One region of the Bradyrhizobium sp. 157 genome, then DNA from elsewhere that is predicted to be linked to it. Evidence: riboswitches for the same ligand, from Rfam matches in the RefSeq annotation. Region 1 holds a riboswitch; each other region holds the start of a gene.

Region 1 (3,916 bases):
CGGCTTGTTCGCGAGCCTATGCCAGGCCACCACCCGATCCACAACGGCACCGATACGTTCGTCGTCGGGCATGTGCGCCAGGTGCGCGAATTGCAGATCAGGATCGCGTGCGCTCGGCGATTTGAAGCTGACCACGCCCGCTAGCAGCCGGCCATCAACCTCCGGCAACACCACGTGCATCGCCAGATCGCTCGGCGAGAGACCGCGAAGCGATTGCGCCCACTCATCGCGCCGGGCTGTCGACAACGCGACCTGGAACACCGGACGGGATGCGGCATCGAAAGGCGTCGTGCCATCGTCAGTGACCGCAGAGAAGGCGGTTGCATTGACGATCACCGCAGGCGGGCATTGCTCAAACTTCCCCTTAAGCCAATCCGCCACACCGGCCGCCTTTAGCGAGGTGACGAACACGCCATAGGCATCAAAACCCTTCTTCCGCAGGGCCGTGATCAGCGCGTCGACCGGGGCGGTATCCGCCGCGGTGAGATAGGAGCGATAGAAGGTGACGAGCGCACGCGGCCCACAAGCGGGGTTGTTTGGCGGCGCCTCGATTGCACCACGACGCGGATCGTAGAAACCGATCTCGGGATTTTCGACCTCGCCGACGACAGGTCCCGCATAGAGACCCGAGACTAGTGCGAGTTGGGCGATTGCAGCCTGCGCCGCAATCGTTCCGCCCTTGTCGCAGAACGCCTTCAGCCGTCTGAGCGTCGATACGGGCACTGTCGAGAGCGCATCCAGGCGCGAATCGTCGCGACGGTCCGCCGGGAGCACCGCAAGCGCGATGTCGCGGTCCTTCGCGAGTTGATGTAAGGCAGCCAGCCCATATGACCAGTAGGACTCACCGCCGATCAGGCGCACCAAAATGCCGCGCGCGTGCGACAGCGTCCGCTCGATATAGGTGTCGACCGACAGGGGATGACGCAGCTCCGCAAGGTTCGCGAGCCTCAGCGACGGCAGGCCGGCACGGCTGCGACGCCAGCCGGAGGCGAACGCGGCGAGATCGCTGTCCGAGAACGAGAGCACGACAAGGTCGGCCGGGTCCTGGTCGAGATCCCTAGGGATCGCGGTCTCCGAAAGACCTCGGCTCTCGCGAAAGACGACGTGCATCAAATACCGAGTCCCGCCCTGATGCCCGCCTCATCGATATCATCGTGTTCACCGATCACAACCAGCTTCGACCGCCTTGGCCGCGTTCCCCAGGGCATATCGAACTGATGCCCCACCCGCTCGCCGACCGATTGCAGCAGCAATCGCATCGGCTTGCCCGCGACCGCGATATATCCCTTAGCGCGCAAAACGTTCTGCTCACGCGCAAGCCGCCGGATCGATTCGACCAGCGCATCCACGTCAGCAACTTCAGGGAGCTCGACGACTACTGAAGCAAAATCGTTGTGTTCGTGCTCTTCTTCGCCGTCGTGATGAGAAGGTCGCGCGGCGAGATCGTCCTCAGCGGCCGCTTCGAGACCAAGGATCACACGCGCATCGACTGCACCGTTGACTACAGGCAGCATCGGCACGCGACGCGGCATTTCGGCGGCGATCGCCGCCTTGGCCGCTTCAAGTCCTGCCTCGCCTGCAAGGTCCGCCTTGGTAAGCAGCACGATATCCGCACACGCGATCTGATCTTCGAATACTTCCGACAGCGGCGTCTCGTGATCGAGGTTTTGATCGGCCGAACGCTGCGCTTCCACTGCGGCAGGGTCCGGCGCAAAGCGACCGGCCGCCACGGCCTCGGCATCCGCAAGCGCAATAACGCCGTCGACCGTGATTCGTGAACGGATCTCCGGCCAGTCGAACGCCTTGAGAAGCGGCTTCGGCAAAGCCAGGCCCGATGTCTCGATCACAATATGATCAGGCCTCACGCGGCGCGAGAGTAGCTGCTCCATGGCGGGGATGAAATCGTCGGCGACTGTACAGCAGATGCAGCCATTGGCGAGCTCAAGGATGTTCTCGGCAGGGCAGCTGGCGTCGGCGCAGGATTTCAGGATCTCGCCGTCGACGCCCTCGCTGCCGAATTCGTTGACGAGCACCGCAAGCTTTTTGCCGTTCGCGTTGGTGATCAGGTTCTGGATCAGCGTAGTCTTGCCCGACCCGAGAAAACCAGTGACGACGGTCACCGGAACCTTGGCGAGCGTATTCATTCTGCGGCCTCCGGCAGGAGAGCGATCGGTGGAATACGGGCAAGCGATTGCTTGCGGAAGATCTCCGGCCGGCTGCGCCAGGGCACAATACCATCTGGCGCCGCCGCGTAGGCGGCAGCCCCGGCAAGCACATCCGGCGCGTTTGCATCGGACAAGCGACCGTAGACATAAGACCAGCGCCGAATTCCAGAGAGCGCAATCGAGCAGCCTTGGCTGCAAGCCGACAGGCATTCGACCGGAACAACGATGACGCCCTCCGGCACGCCAGTCTCGAGGATAGCGCTGTGTAGACGCGCGCCCGGTGTGATTTCGCCTTCTCTTAAGGCCTGCCCGGCACGGCAGGTGATGCAGACGTGAAGCGTGACGGTCATCGCCCTTCTCAAACAATTTTGGCGGAGGCGATGAGGTAAGCGAACCAATGACGCACGGGTTCGCTCCCCGTCGCGGAACACCCCGTCCGCCGGTGGTCGATCGTTGCGCTGGCAGGTCTCCCGGCTTGCGGAGCAGGTTTTTCCCTCGATCTCCTCCTTCCCAACCCCGAACGGGTCAGTGGCTTTTGGAGATCTCTCCGGTCACGGTCGCGGGGGCGGCTGCGCTTCAGACTCAAGCTTCGACGCTAGAGTCCTATCGCATTCCCTCTTCGCCTGTCGTAGGACAGGAACCAACGCCACCCCACCATTTGCCCAAGCGTGCAACTTGTCAAGAAGGACGTGCAGATGACTTCCGGATCTGATGCCGCTGATGACGAAACTGCGCTCTCCGAAATCGCATTGGATGCCCGCCATGCGGCAAAAATGGCCAAGAAGAAGGCGGCGCGCGACCGGATGATGGCCACCAAGAGCGGAGAGAAGGGACTCATCATTGTCCACACCGGGTCGGGCAAGGGAAAATCTTCCTCGGCCTTCGGCATGATCTTGCGGTGCGTTGCGCATGGCTTTCCCTGCGCCGTGGTACAGTTCATTAAGGGTGCATGGGACACTGGCGAGCGCCGCTTGCTCACCGGGCATTTTGGCGAACTGTGCCAATTCCATTCGATGGGGGAAGGCTTTACCTGGGAAACGCAGGACCGCGCCCGCGACATCGCCGCCGCCCGCACCGCATGGGAAAAGGCCAAGCAGCTGATCGCCGATGAAGGCTTGCGCATGGTGATTCTCGACGAGATCAACATTGCGCTTCGATACGACTATCTGGAGATCGGAGAGGTCATAGAGTTCCTTAAGAATGCAAAGCCGCCAATGACGCATGTCGTCTTCACCGGACGCAATGCCAAGCAGGAATTGATCGACGCCGCCGACCTCGTCACGGAGATGACGCTGGTGAAGCATCCCTTCCGATCCGGCATCAAAGCCCAGCCCGGCGTTGAGTTCTGACCAAACAATCGGGAGTTGGATTCGATGGCGCGCGCATTGATGATCCAGGGAGCGGGTTCGGACGTGGGCAAGTCGCTCATCGTTGCCGGCCTTGCGCGCGCTGCGACCCGGCGCGGCAATCGGGTGCTGCCGTTCAAGCCGCAGAACATGTCGAACAATGCCGCCGTGACCGTTGATGGCGGCGAGATCGGACGCGCGCAGGCATTGCAGGCGCAGGCCGCAGGTGTCGAGCCGCATACCGATATGAATCCGGTTTTGCTGAAGCCGGAAACCGATGTCGGCGCCCAGATCATCGTGCACGGACGCCGCGTGGCGACGCTGCGCGCGCGTGCATACGCTGCGATGAAGCCATCGCTGATGGCGCCGGTTCTCGAGAGTTTCGCCCGTTTGAAGAATCGCGCC
Region 2 (3,916 bases), on a different contig from region 1:
GGAAACCAGTGGCACGTCGTTGCCGGCGAACGGCCCTTCGCGGAAGACAGCACGCGTGTAGGCCGCGCCCGCCCGCAGCGACAGGCTGTCACTGACACGCAGCGACGCGCTGGTCTCGGAGCCGTAGCGGCGGGTTGGACCGAGGTTCACGTTGTAGAACAGCGCCGGGATGAAATGGATCTCGTTCTCGAGGTCCATGTTGTAGATGCTCGATTGCATCTGGAATGCGCCGGCGTTGACGCGAAAACCCCCTTCGACGTCGTGCGAGGTCTGGGTTTTCAACTGAAAGGTGCCCGGAACGAAGAAAGGGCCGCTGGAGACGCGTTCATCGACGGTCGGAGTACGGAACGCGCGCGCGGCGCGGCCAAACACCGAGAATGTGTTGTTGAGTCGGTGCTCAAGGCCCACGTGCAAGGCGTATTGCGTCTCGTTGCTGTCCAGCGGGGAGGCTTGATCGCCGCAATTAAAGAACATGGCGCAACCGGGTGCGTTGGCGTCGAACCGATCCCGGGCGCTCAGGCTGGTGTTTTGAATCCTGGCGCCATAGGAGAAGTCGGTCGTCGGCAACAGGCCTACCGTGTGCTGCCAGTAGCCGGCCAGCATCTGCTGCGACAGATCGTAGATGTGGGTCGGCGCAAGACCCTTGAACGCCCCGCGGTCCTGGCGGAACGTCGCATCGTAATAATCGATACCGGTCAGGATCTGTGAGGGCACCCCGAGGATCGAGTTCTTGATGCTCAATCGTGGCGTGATCGACCAAGTCTGCAATGATGCGTCGTTATAGGTGGAGGAGAAACTCGGAAATGGCGACGCAAACGGTATCGCTCCGAAGAATCCGCTTTGCGTTTTCTTGTCTCTGACGCCGCCATCAACAATGAGTTCGGCTCCGTTCCACAGGGTTCTTGTAAAACCGGCAGTAGCGCTGGCGCCCTGCTGATTGCCATAATCGAATGGGGTGGCGGCGCCGCGGCGGTTCGTGACCAGTTCGTTGACGCCAATCGAGGGATCGACGATGCGGCCACCGGGGAGTCCGAGCTTTTGGTCGTCGCCGGTCACCGTCAGGAAGGCCTTGAGATCGGGAGTGGTGTAATTGAGATTGCCGATCCCGTTGCGCTGGTCGAGCGCGTTGTTTTCGCGATAGCCGTCGGACTTGATTGCGTTGCCGTAGAATGAGGTCGACCATGGTCCCGAATTCAGCGCCGTCGAAACCGAGGCCATGCGCTGGTTGAAGGAGCCGATACCGGCCTCTGCGCGCATGGCAACAGGTGGACCGCCGACGCCGTTCTTCAGGACGATATTGATGACGCCGCCGACCGCGTTGTCGCCATACAGCACTGCGCCGCTGTTGCCGCGGGTGATTTCAATGCGCTCGATCGAGTCGCGCGGAATGGTCGAAAAATCGACACCGGCCATGTCGATGTCGTTGAGCCTTCGGCCATTGATGAGCACCAGCGTATTTGAGGTCGCGAAAGCGCCGAATCCGCGCAGGTCGACGCTGGTCTTGGCGCCGTTGACGCCACCAAACAGGCTGGTCAGCTGCACGCCGGGCGTTTGCGCGATGATTTCCTGCAGCGTTTGAGCCGGTGAGTGCGCGATCTCTTCGGCGGTAATAATGGTCGACGCCGAGCCGACGATTCCTGAAAACTGGCGGCCGCCGCTGCCGTCCGCGCCTTGCGAGACGCTCTGGGATGCGGTGTTCGAGCCGATCCCTGCTGCGGGTCTTCCGCCGGTCGACGGCACCGCCGCCGGCACGACGCGGCGCGAGGTCGACGTTTCATTGTAGGTCGGTTTTGCGCGAGTCCGGTTCGGATCGGTGGGCGAGGTTACCTCGATCGGCGGCAACTGCTCCGATGGCCTCTGCTGCGCCTGCGCGCCGGATATGCCAAGGGAAATGATGGGCACCAGGAAACTGGAGGCAAGCCAGAAGCGGCGCTGCCGCTTCGCGACTGTGGTGGTGGAAGACATGGTTTAACCTCGGTATGACGTCAGTGGCACGTCACAGCGAACCAAGTCTCACCATGTGCTTTGAGCAGCTCAGGTGAAGCTAATGTCTGTACTCCCCGACCGACATCTTCGCGTGTGACCACGGCTGACGGCAGGTCTCCTGGCTCGCGGGTCGTTACCCATCGTCGCCTTCCCAGGACCGAGTGCCCAGTGGCATGTGACGAAGGATTCGCCGCTTACAGTTGCGGGGGCAGCCGCGGAATTGGGGGATTTCCCCGCACCGCATTCCCTTTTGATCCCCAAAACGGGAACCGTCGGGAACTATGGTAGAAGTTTGTCAAAGTCCGAGTCAATGCGCCCCGGGGCGTCCCGCGATCCTCACTGGACGAGTGCGCTATTTTTGCCGCATGAGCACGCCTGCCCGCCACCTGTACCGGGGCGAGTAAACCTGCTTTAGGACGATCGATGAGTGTTGAAGCCGTAGCCCTGACCAATGAGGACGCCGCGCGCCGGCGGATCGGCGCGACCGCGGCGCTTGCTGCCCTTGTTGTGCTCCTGATGCTGATCTCGCTCGGCATCGGGCCGGTGCGGCTGTCGCCCCTTGCGGTGGCGCAAGCGCTGTTCGGTGGCGGCAGCGAGGTGGCGCAGGTGATCGTGCGGGAAATCCGCCTGCCCCGCACGCTGCTGGCGCTGGCGATCGGCGCCATCCTCGGGCTGTCGGGCGCGTCGCTGCAGGGCTTGCTGCGCAATCCGCTGGCCTCGCCTTCGCTATTCGGCGCGCCGCAATCAGCGGCGTTCGGCGCGGTGCTGGTGATCGCGCTCGGGTTGGCCGACGTGCGCTCCTATGCGCTGCCGGTCGCCGCGATCATCGCGGCATTCGCTTCGGTGTTCGTGCTGCTCTCGATCGCCGGCCGCAATGCGGGTCTGCTGATCCTCATTCTGTCCGGACTGGCGATTTCGAGCTTTGCGGGCGCTGCCACCGCGCTGGTGATGAACCTCTCCAGTAACCCCTTCGTGGTGCTGGAGATCGCGTTCTGGCTATTGGGCTCGCTGGAGGACCGCAGCTTTCAGCATGTCATGCTCGCGTTTCCCTTCATCATTGCCGGCGCGGTCATGCTGTTCAGCCAGCGCCACGCTTTTCGCGCGCTCAGCCTGGGCGAAGAAACCGCGCAAAGCCTCGGCGTCGATGTGGGGCGTCTACGGCTGTTCGTGATTTCGGGCGTTGCGCTCGGTGTTGGCGGCGCGGTCGCGGTTACCGGCACTATTGGTTTCATCGGCCTGGTCGCGCCGCATCTGATGCGGCCCCTGATCGGCCACGATCCCGGGCGGCTGTTGGTGCCGAGCGCGCTCGCGGGCTCGGCGCTGCTGCTCGCCGCCGATATTGCGGTGCGCATCATTCCCTCGACCTCTGACATCAAGGTCGGCGTGCTGACCTCGATCATCGGCGTGCCGTTCTTTCTCTATCTGATCATGCGCGAACGCCGCGCGCTCGGCGGGGGCGTCGCATGAGTGAGGCTGCGCTGCTGATCGCAAGGAGACTCGGCGTGCGGCTCGCCGGCCGCGTCGTGCTGAAGGACGTTTCGCTGGCGCTGTCGGCGGGACACCTGGTGGCGCTGGTCGGCCCGAATGGCGCTGGCAAAACCACGCTGCTGCGCGCGCTAGCCGGGCTGATCCCCTCCGAAGGCGAGATCACGATCGGCGGCGATGCGCTGGCCTCGCTGCCGCTGCGCGAGCGCGCCAAACGTTTCGGCTATCTGCCGCAGGGGCATCTCGTGCATTGGCCGCTGCCGGCGCGCGATATCGTGGCGCTCGGGCGTTACCCGCATGGCGCAACCGATCCGGCGCGGCTGTCGCCCAGGGATGCCGAGGCCGTGCTGCGCGCGATGCAGGCGGTCGACGTGATGGAATTCAGCGATCGCCGCGTCACCGAATTATCCGGCGGCGAACGCAGCCGCGTCGCGTTGGCGCGCGC
Region 3 (3,916 bases), on a different contig from region 1:
GAGCGACAGCACGCGGTCATCAGGAAAACCGGCGAGCTCGTCGATCTGCTCCGGCGCGCGCACCAGATCGAGATGCAGGCCGGCGATGGGAAGGGACAGCGCGAGGTCGCGGTTGGCGCCCAGCCCGCCAAAATAGGTCGCCAGCATGATCTTGAGCTGCGGTACTGCGCTCGCGATCTCCGCATAGGCATAATGCAGTGCCTGCCGGGCGACGACGTCGAGATCGAGCACGAGACATGGCTCGTCGATCTGCACCCATTTCGCGCCGCGATAGGCGAGTTCGCGCAGGACCTCGATGTAAACCGGCACCAAGCGATCAAGCAGGGACAGCGGATTGAAACCGGCATTCTTGCTCTTGGCGAGTTTGAGAAACGTGACCGGCCCGACCAGCACAGGGCGGGTCTGATAACCCAGCGCCTTGGCTTCCTCGTATTCCTCGATCGGCTTGCGCGAGGCGAGGACAAATTTCTGATCCTTGGCCAGTTCGGGCACCATGTAGTGGTAGTTGGTGTCGAACCATTTTGTCATCTCGAGCGCCGGCACGCCATGCGCGGCGTCGTGTCCGTGATTGATATGGCCGCAGCTCGCTTCACGCGCCTTGCCTTGCGCGCCGCGTGCCATCGCAAAGTAAGTCGCGAGGGAGACCGGCCCGCCGTTCCAGCGATAGATTTCCGGAATCGCACCAACCATCACGGATGTGTCGAGCACCTGGTCGTAGAACGAGAAATCGTTCGACGGGATCACGGTGACGCCAAGCTTTTTCTGGCGCGCCCAGTTGGCGGCGCGAAGCCCGACGCTGGTTTCGATCAGCGCCCTCTCGTCGGTTGCGCCCGACCAGAAACTCTCCAGCGCGAATTTCAGCTCGCGGCGCGGACCGATGCGCGGCGTGCCAAGGGAGGCAACGGGAAGTGAGGAAGTGGAGATTGTGGAAGAAGACGTAGAACCAGACATTGGCTTAACCCCAAAAGTTGGGGGCAAAGGCCGAAGTGACACGTCTGGATTTTCGCGAACGGCAGAGCGCGCGCGGAAAATCGCAACCGCACCACCGGGACACCCCGCCCGAGGACGTGTATGTTGTCGAGGCAGGTCTCCTGGCTCGCGGGTCAATGCTGCTGTCCGGCCTTCCCGAAACCTCGTGAGGCTTCAGTGACTTCATTGGACAGCGGCTCGCCGCTTACAGTTGCGGGGGCAGCTCCGGCTTTGGCTTTTCGGCCGCACCGGCTTCCCTCTTAGCTTCGGAAGAACGTCTCCCGAAGAACCACGACAGGGTCCACTTATCGGCAACGCGGCAGGCGCGTCAACTCGGCGATATTCGCCGGCGCGTTGTAATCGTTGTTCACAGCCGAGAGTTCCCTCGCCGAAATTCTTGCACATCACCTGCTCTTCCCATTGACAGGCGGACGCGAATAACACGAGATATAGCTGTCACGGTCCGCCATGACCCAACACATGGTGGCTAAGAGGGAAGCCGGTGTATCGCGCGTAATGCGCGAGAATCCGGCGCTGCCCCCGCAACTGTAAGCAGTGAGTTGTTTCCGAATCTTACGTCACTGATGCGGCATCGCATTGGGAAGACACGGGGACAACGGCGACCTGCGAGCCAGGAGACCTGCCGCGACACCGAAAAAACGTCCACGGGCGGGGTGTCCCGGCGGCGCTTGCAGATTCATGCCGGCATTTCCAGCCCGTGCACTTGAAGCAGCGTCCTCTCTGACATCCAGCCCCAACACCATCACGGGGTCTCTTGATGTCACTCTCTCTCGATCGCGAAGCCAGCGCCGCTCCATTCCTCCGATTGCTGCCCGAATCGCTTGCCGCCTCGGAAGCGCAGCCGCCGATGCAGGTGATTCGTCGCAACGGCACGGTTTCGAAATTCGACGCCAGCAAGATTTCGGTCGCGATGACCAAGGCGTTTCTCGCGGTCGAGGGACATGGCGCGGCGGCCTCCCGCCGGGTGCATGAAATCGTCGAGCAATTGACCGCCGAAGTCGTCGGCGCGCTGTCGCGCCGGATGAGCGAGGGCCGCACCTTTCATATCGAGGACGTGCAGGACCAGGTCGAGCTCGCCTTGATGCGCAGCGAGCATCACAAGGTCGCGCGCGCCTATGTGCTCTATCGCGAGGAACGCACGCGCCAGCGTGCCGGACAGGACGCGGCCATGGCCGCCCAGCCATCGGGGAAGCCCTCGTTACGTGTCACGCTGGCCAGTGGCGTGCAGGTCCCGCTCGATATCGCGCGGCTGACGCTGATCATCGAAGAAGCCTGCACTGGCCTTCAGGGCGTCGGCGCCACCGCGGTGCTCGCCGAGACGCAGCGCAATCTCTATGACGCCATCAGCGAGGACGAACTGGCGCTGGCGTCGGTGATGGCCGCGCGCACGCTGGTGGAGCAGGAGCCGAACTACGCCTATGTGAGCGCGCGGCTCTTGCTCGACAAGCTGCGCACCGAGGTGCTGTCTTTCGTGCATAATACGCCGAGCAGCGCATCGCAGGCCGAGATGGCCGAGCGCTACGGCGAGTACTTTCCGGCCTACATCAAGGCCGGCATCAAGGCCGAACTGCTCGATCCCGATCTGGCGCGCTTCGACCTGAAAAAGCTTGCCGCGGCATTGAAGCCGGAACGCGACCTGGCGTTCCAGTTTCTGGGTCTGCAGACGCTGTACGACCGCTATTTCCTGCATGTGCACGGCAATCGCATCGAGCTGCCGCAGGCGTTCTTCATGCGGGTCGCGATGGGGCTGGCGATCCGCGAGATCGACCGCGAGGCGCGCGCGATCGAGTTCTACGATTTGCTGTCGTCGTTCGACTTCATGGCCTCGACGCCGACGCTTTTCAATTCCGGCACGCTGCGGCCGCAATTGTCGTCCTGCTTTCTCACCACCATCGCCGACGACCTCGACGGCATCTTCAAGTCGGTCAAGGACAATGCGCTGCTCGCAAAATATTCCGGTGGGCTCGGCAACGACTGGACCCGCGTGCGTGGGCTCGGCGCGCACATCAAGGGAACCAATGGCGAAAGCCAGGGCGTGGTGCCGTTTCTAAAGGTGGCCAACGACACCGCGATCGCCGTCAACCAGGGCGGCAAACGCAAAGGCGCGGTCTGCGCCTATCTCGAAACCTGGCACATCGACATCGAGGAATTTTTGGACCTGCGCAAGAACACCGGCGACGATCGCCGCCGCACCCATGACATGAACACGGCGAACTGGGTGCCCGACCTGTTCATGCAGCGCGTCGAGGCCGACGGCGAATGGACGCTGTTCTCGCCGGACGAGACGCCCGATCTGCATGACCTCTACGGCGAGGCATTCGCCGAGCGTTACGCGGCTTACGAAGCCAAGGCGGCGCGGGGCGATATCCGCGTGTTCAAGCAGATCCGCGCCACCGATCTCTGGCGCAGAATGCTGACCATGCTGTTCGAGACCGGGCATCCCTGGATCACGTTCAAGGATCCCTGCAATCTACGCTCGCCGCAGCGCCATGCTGGCGTGATTCATTCTTCAAACCTCTGCACCGAGATCACGCTCAATACGTCCGACGACGAGACCGCCGTCTGCAATCTCGGCTCGATCAACCTGCTCAACCACGTGCGGGAAGGCCGGCTGGATGAGGCGCGGCTGAAGCGCAGCGTGACCATTGCGATGCGGATGCTCGACAATGTCATCGACATCAATTTCTACACCATCCCCGAAGCGCGGCGCTCGAACCTGCGGCACCGCCCGGTCGGCCTCGGGCTGATGGGATTTCAGGATGCGCTGCAGGCGATGCGGATCGCGATGGCTTCCGATGCGGCGGTAACATTCGCCGATACCAGCATGGAGATGATTTCCTATTACGCCATCTCGGCTTCCGTCGATCTGGCCGCCGAGCGCGGGCGCTATCCGTCGTTTGACGGCTCGCTGTGGAGCCGCGGCATT
Region 4 (3,916 bases), on a different contig from region 1:
GGATCGTCCGCAATTGCGACGACCCCGAAACGACGTACACCGGCCCGTCGGTCCGCTGGATCAGCCGAACGCGCGCGGCGTCCTCGATGCCGCTTGCCTCGACAGCTGTCGACGGATCGATGGTCACACGAGCGCTGTCCACGGCGGCAAGTCCGGCAAAGCGTTCCGCTTCCGTGAGCGACGGAAACGGAACGAAGTGCATGACAATGCCGGTCGCAAACCACATTGCGAACAGGAGGCAGAACGCGACCCCGAGCCATCGGTGCAGCAGGACCAGTCCGTCCATCATACGGCAATCACCTCACCATTTGAGGGCGGCGGAGATCTCATAGGTGCGCGGGGCTCCCAGCAGGATCTGGTCGGGATAGAACGGATCGCCCCAGATCGCGTAGCGCTTGTCGGTCACATTCCGCACCCGGAAAGTCAGCCGCGTTTGCTCGACGGCATTGAAGACGGATTTGGGGATGTCGACGAAGGCATAGAGATCGGCCACCGTGTAGGCGTTCATCGTCACGGTGTTGGCATCGGTATTGTAGCGATCGCCGACATGGCGGCCGATCACCCCGAGCTCGACCGGCCACGGCGTGAAGAACCGGTAGGACGCGCCGGCGTTCGCGACGACGCGCGGCACGTTCGGCGGCGTATTCCCGGAAAACGAGCCACCAGCAAAATTGTAGTCGGCATAGCGCGCGTCGATATAGGCGATGTTGCCCCACACACGCCAGGCTTCCGTCAGGCGCATGGAGGCTGCGAGCTCCACGCCCTTCGATTCCTGCCGTCCGGCGAAGTTGAGCTGCATGCCGCCGGCCGCCGCATAGACATTCTTGCGCAGGATATCGAAGGCTGAGAACGACCACTCCGCCCGGTTGTCCCAGAACAGATGCTTCACGCCGGTTTCATAGGTCCGCGACGTTGTCAGGTCGAGCGGCTGGAGCGGCCCGAGCAGAAAAATGTTATTGGCCGACACGTCTGCACCCGTCGCGTATTGGCTGAAGAACGTCAGGCCGGGAACGGCCTCCCAAGTGTAGCCGATGCGGCCCGTCACCGGCATCCAGGATTTCGAGAAGGGAAAGCCCGTCTTCACCACGCCGTTCGCGTCGGTCGAATTCCGGTCGAGCCCGATATGCTCCATGCGCAGGCCACCGACCAGAGCAAATGTCCGTGTGATCTTAAGGCGATCCTCGAACGACAGGGACTCATTGTCGATTCGAGCGGTCTGTCGCTGCGTCGTCAGCAGGCCGTAGTATCCACGCGCGGGATCGACCAGCGCGACCAGGTCGTGGGGGAAGTTGGCGGCACCCGGGCGGACGAAATCGAGGCCGCTCGCCGCAACCGTCGTCACGAGGCGGTTATCCATACCGACGATGTTCGCATCCCAGGTCAAGTCGGTGATGTTGCCTGCGAGCTTCTGGCGATGCGCCACGTAGAAGCGCTCGCGATCGACCAGGTTCGAATTGGCGTTGAACGCCTCAACTTCGTTGTTGAGCCACTCGCGCTCGGCGCCATAGCCATAGGCCTGGCTCTTCAGGGTCAGACCGGGTGCGAGCCTGAGCTCGAAGCCGCCGCGAAGCCACACCTCCTTCGCCACGTTACGATTATCGAGAACGTTGTAGTTGTTGTTGAAGGTGCGGTCGTCGATCGTGACGGGCCCCAGGTTCGATCCGTTGTAGTTCGAGACGTAGCTCCCGGAGACAATGCCGGCTGTGGCATGGGATCCGCTGAAGGCGACCGGAACGAGCGGCACGCCCCAATAGGCCCTCGAACGGTCCTCCTTGTATTCGATGGCGCCCCAGACCTTGAGATTATCGGATATGCGGTAATTCAGTTGGCCCGATACGTCGAGCGTCTTCGTGTTGGTGTCATCGGCAAAACCGTTGAGTGAGGAGCGGCTGATGTCGGACCGGTAGTCCAGGCCCTGGATGTTGGTGCTGCCGCCGGAGCCGTAGTAGCTCCGGAACGAATTCAGCGAGTCATAGGAGAAGTACGCCTCGTTCCGGATCGGCCCGATGTGCGGCTGCTTGGTCACGAAATTGACCGCACCGCCGGCGGCACCCTCGCCCGACAACAGTGAGGCTGGTCCCTTCAGAAACTCCACTGCCTTGAGATTGGCCGCATCCATGATACGCGACGTCATGTTCTGCGGACCGATCTTGATGCCGTTGTAGAGCACGTTGATCTGGCTGTTGGTGAAGCCGCGCATCGAGAAGGCCGAGGGCTCGGCCGGATTGTCACCGGACGTCACGCCGACCGCGCCTTGCGCGACTTCCGACACCGTCCGATAGCCTTGCTCACGGATCGTCTCAGCTGAAATCACCTCGACGGTTGCCGGAATCTCGCGCACGGTCAGGCCAAGACGCGAAGCGCCCTTGGCGACAGCGTTCGTGTTCGGCGGCGTCTGCATTGCTTGCTCATCAGGCTTCGGTGCTGTCGCGGCGGACGTGGCTCTGCTTGCCGCCGTATGGCGCGCGCCGCGTTCGTCGCGACCGGCCGGCCTTGCCGGTCTGCGCTTCTGATCGGCACCCGGATAAATCTCGACGGGTGGCAATTGCTCACGGGAGCTCGCCTGTTGCGCCCAGGCCACGGAGATGTCGAGGGAAGCAAAATAAGAGAGAACGCCGGATGCGAGCAAGAATTGGCCCGACCGGGCGGCACGAAGAGACGACATGGTTGATACCTCGGTATGACGTCAGTGGCACGTCACAGCGACCCAGGTCTCAACCTCCAGCTTGCTAAGCCTCGGGTGAAGCCGAATGTCTGTACTCCCCGACCGATATCTTCGCGTGTGACCACGGCTGACGGCAGGTCTCCTGGCTTGCGGGTCGTTACCTTGCGTCGCCTTCCCGGGACCGAGATGCCCAGTGGCTCGTGACGCAACATTCTCCGCTCACAGTTGCGGGGGCAGCTACGGCATTGAGGAAACCTCCTCGCACCGCATTCCCTTTTCACCCCCGTAAGGGGAAACCGTCGCGTGCATCTAGGATTAAGACGAGCACGGAGTCAATGTGCAGTCTCGGTGTCCTTGTCGCAGCGATCTCTACATTGACAATTGCTTACCGGAGCGTGCTATCGCGTTACTGCTCTGACGTAGGTGGAGACGTTGAATGGAAGGGGACACCTTCCTCTGGCTGGTCCGGCATGCCGTCGTCAATGGCGTCGCAGGGACGATCCATGCCTCGGACGCCCCCGCGGATCTCAACGACCGGACGCAACTTGAAGCGCTGAGACGGCATCTGCCGCAGGACGCCGCAAGCTACGCAAGCCCGTCGCGACGAACCGTCGACACGGCGCGTGCGCTGGGGCGTGACCCGATCCTGGTGCCCGAATTCCGCGAGCAGGATTTTGGCGACTGGACCGGGCAGCGCCACGACGATCTCGCCGCTGCCGGCCGCGAAGGCTACGCAAAGTTCTGGAGCGATCCGGCTCGCTCCCGGCCGCCGGGCGGCGAAAGCTTTGAAGATCAGATTGTCAGGGTTCGGCAGGGCCTCGATCAGATCGGGACCGGACCGGCAATCCTTGTCGTCCATTCCGGCACCATCCGCGCTGCGCTGTGCATCGCACTTGACCTCACCCCGTAGGCTGCCCTCCGCTTCGTCATCGACCCGCTCTTCCTCACTCGCATCGATCGGCTGTCGAATGGCTGGCGGGTGCTATCGGTCAATCAGCGCGCTGCTTGAAGCGCCGTCATCAGGCCGGCCGATCCGGCACGTTGGCTTGCGCAAAGGTCGCCATGCCGTTGTGCAGGGCGCATGCGAGCCGCACCAGCGGCAGTACGAGCGCGGCACCAGATCCCTCGCCGAGCCTCAGGTCCAGGCTGACCAGAGGATGGACGTTGAGCGCGCGAAGAATCAGGCGATGTCCCTGCTCCGCCGATTGGTGGGAGGGCAAGAGATATGGCTGACACGACGGATTGAGACGC

What was found. Region 1 has a riboswitch for cobalamin ahead of IVA95_RS04250 (DUF1636 domain-containing protein). Riboswitches for the same ligand answer to the same signal wherever they lie in the genome.
Region 2: it holds a riboswitch for cobalamin, as region 1 does, so the genes downstream of both, IVA95_RS20605 (TonB-dependent receptor) here and IVA95_RS04250 (DUF1636 domain-containing protein) in region 1, are expected to answer to the same signal.
Region 3: it holds a riboswitch for cobalamin, as region 1 does, so the genes downstream of both, IVA95_RS21165 (ribonucleoside-diphosphate reductase subunit alpha) here and IVA95_RS04250 (DUF1636 domain-containing protein) in region 1, are expected to answer to the same signal.
Region 4: it holds a riboswitch for cobalamin, as region 1 does, so the genes downstream of both, IVA95_RS23515 (TonB-dependent receptor) here and IVA95_RS04250 (DUF1636 domain-containing protein) in region 1, are expected to answer to the same signal.

What each region holds. Positions count from the first base shown of each region.
Region 1 is NZ_JADPKF010000019.1:57,309-61,224, forward strand. It holds gene cobN (cobaltochelatase subunit CobN) at 1-1,110, opposite strand, end outside; gene cobW (cobalamin biosynthesis protein CobW) at 1,110-2,144, opposite strand; gene IVA95_RS04250 (DUF1636 domain-containing protein) at 2,141-2,515, opposite strand; cobalamin riboswitch at 2,608-2,825, opposite strand; gene cobO (cob(I)yrinic acid a,c-diamide adenosyltransferase) at 2,861-3,514, shown strand; gene IVA95_RS04260 (cobyric acid synthase) at 3,539-3,916, shown strand, end outside.
Region 2 is NZ_JADPKF010000077.1:222,949-226,864, reverse strand. It holds gene IVA95_RS20605 (TonB-dependent receptor) at 1-1,965, opposite strand, end outside; cobalamin riboswitch at 2,077-2,275, opposite strand; gene IVA95_RS20600 (iron ABC transporter permease) at 2,410-3,453, shown strand; gene IVA95_RS20595 (ABC transporter ATP-binding protein) at 3,450-3,916, shown strand, end outside.
Region 3 is NZ_JADPKF010000079.1:91,513-95,428, reverse strand. It holds gene metE (5-methyltetrahydropteroyltriglutamate--homocysteine S-methyltransferase) at 1-924, opposite strand, end outside; cobalamin riboswitch at 1,064-1,278, opposite strand; cobalamin riboswitch at 1,412-1,632, shown strand; gene IVA95_RS21165 (ribonucleoside-diphosphate reductase subunit alpha) at 1,748-3,916, shown strand, end outside.
Region 4 is NZ_JADPKF010000086.1:91,572-95,487, forward strand. It holds gene IVA95_RS23510 (PepSY domain-containing protein) at 1-289, opposite strand, end outside; gene IVA95_RS23515 (TonB-dependent receptor) at 302-2,665, opposite strand; cobalamin riboswitch at 2,780-2,981, opposite strand; partial or broken gene IVA95_RS23520 (histidine phosphatase family protein) at 3,102-3,674, shown strand; gene cobT (nicotinate-nucleotide--dimethylbenzimidazole phosphoribosyltransferase) at 3,685-3,916, opposite strand, start outside.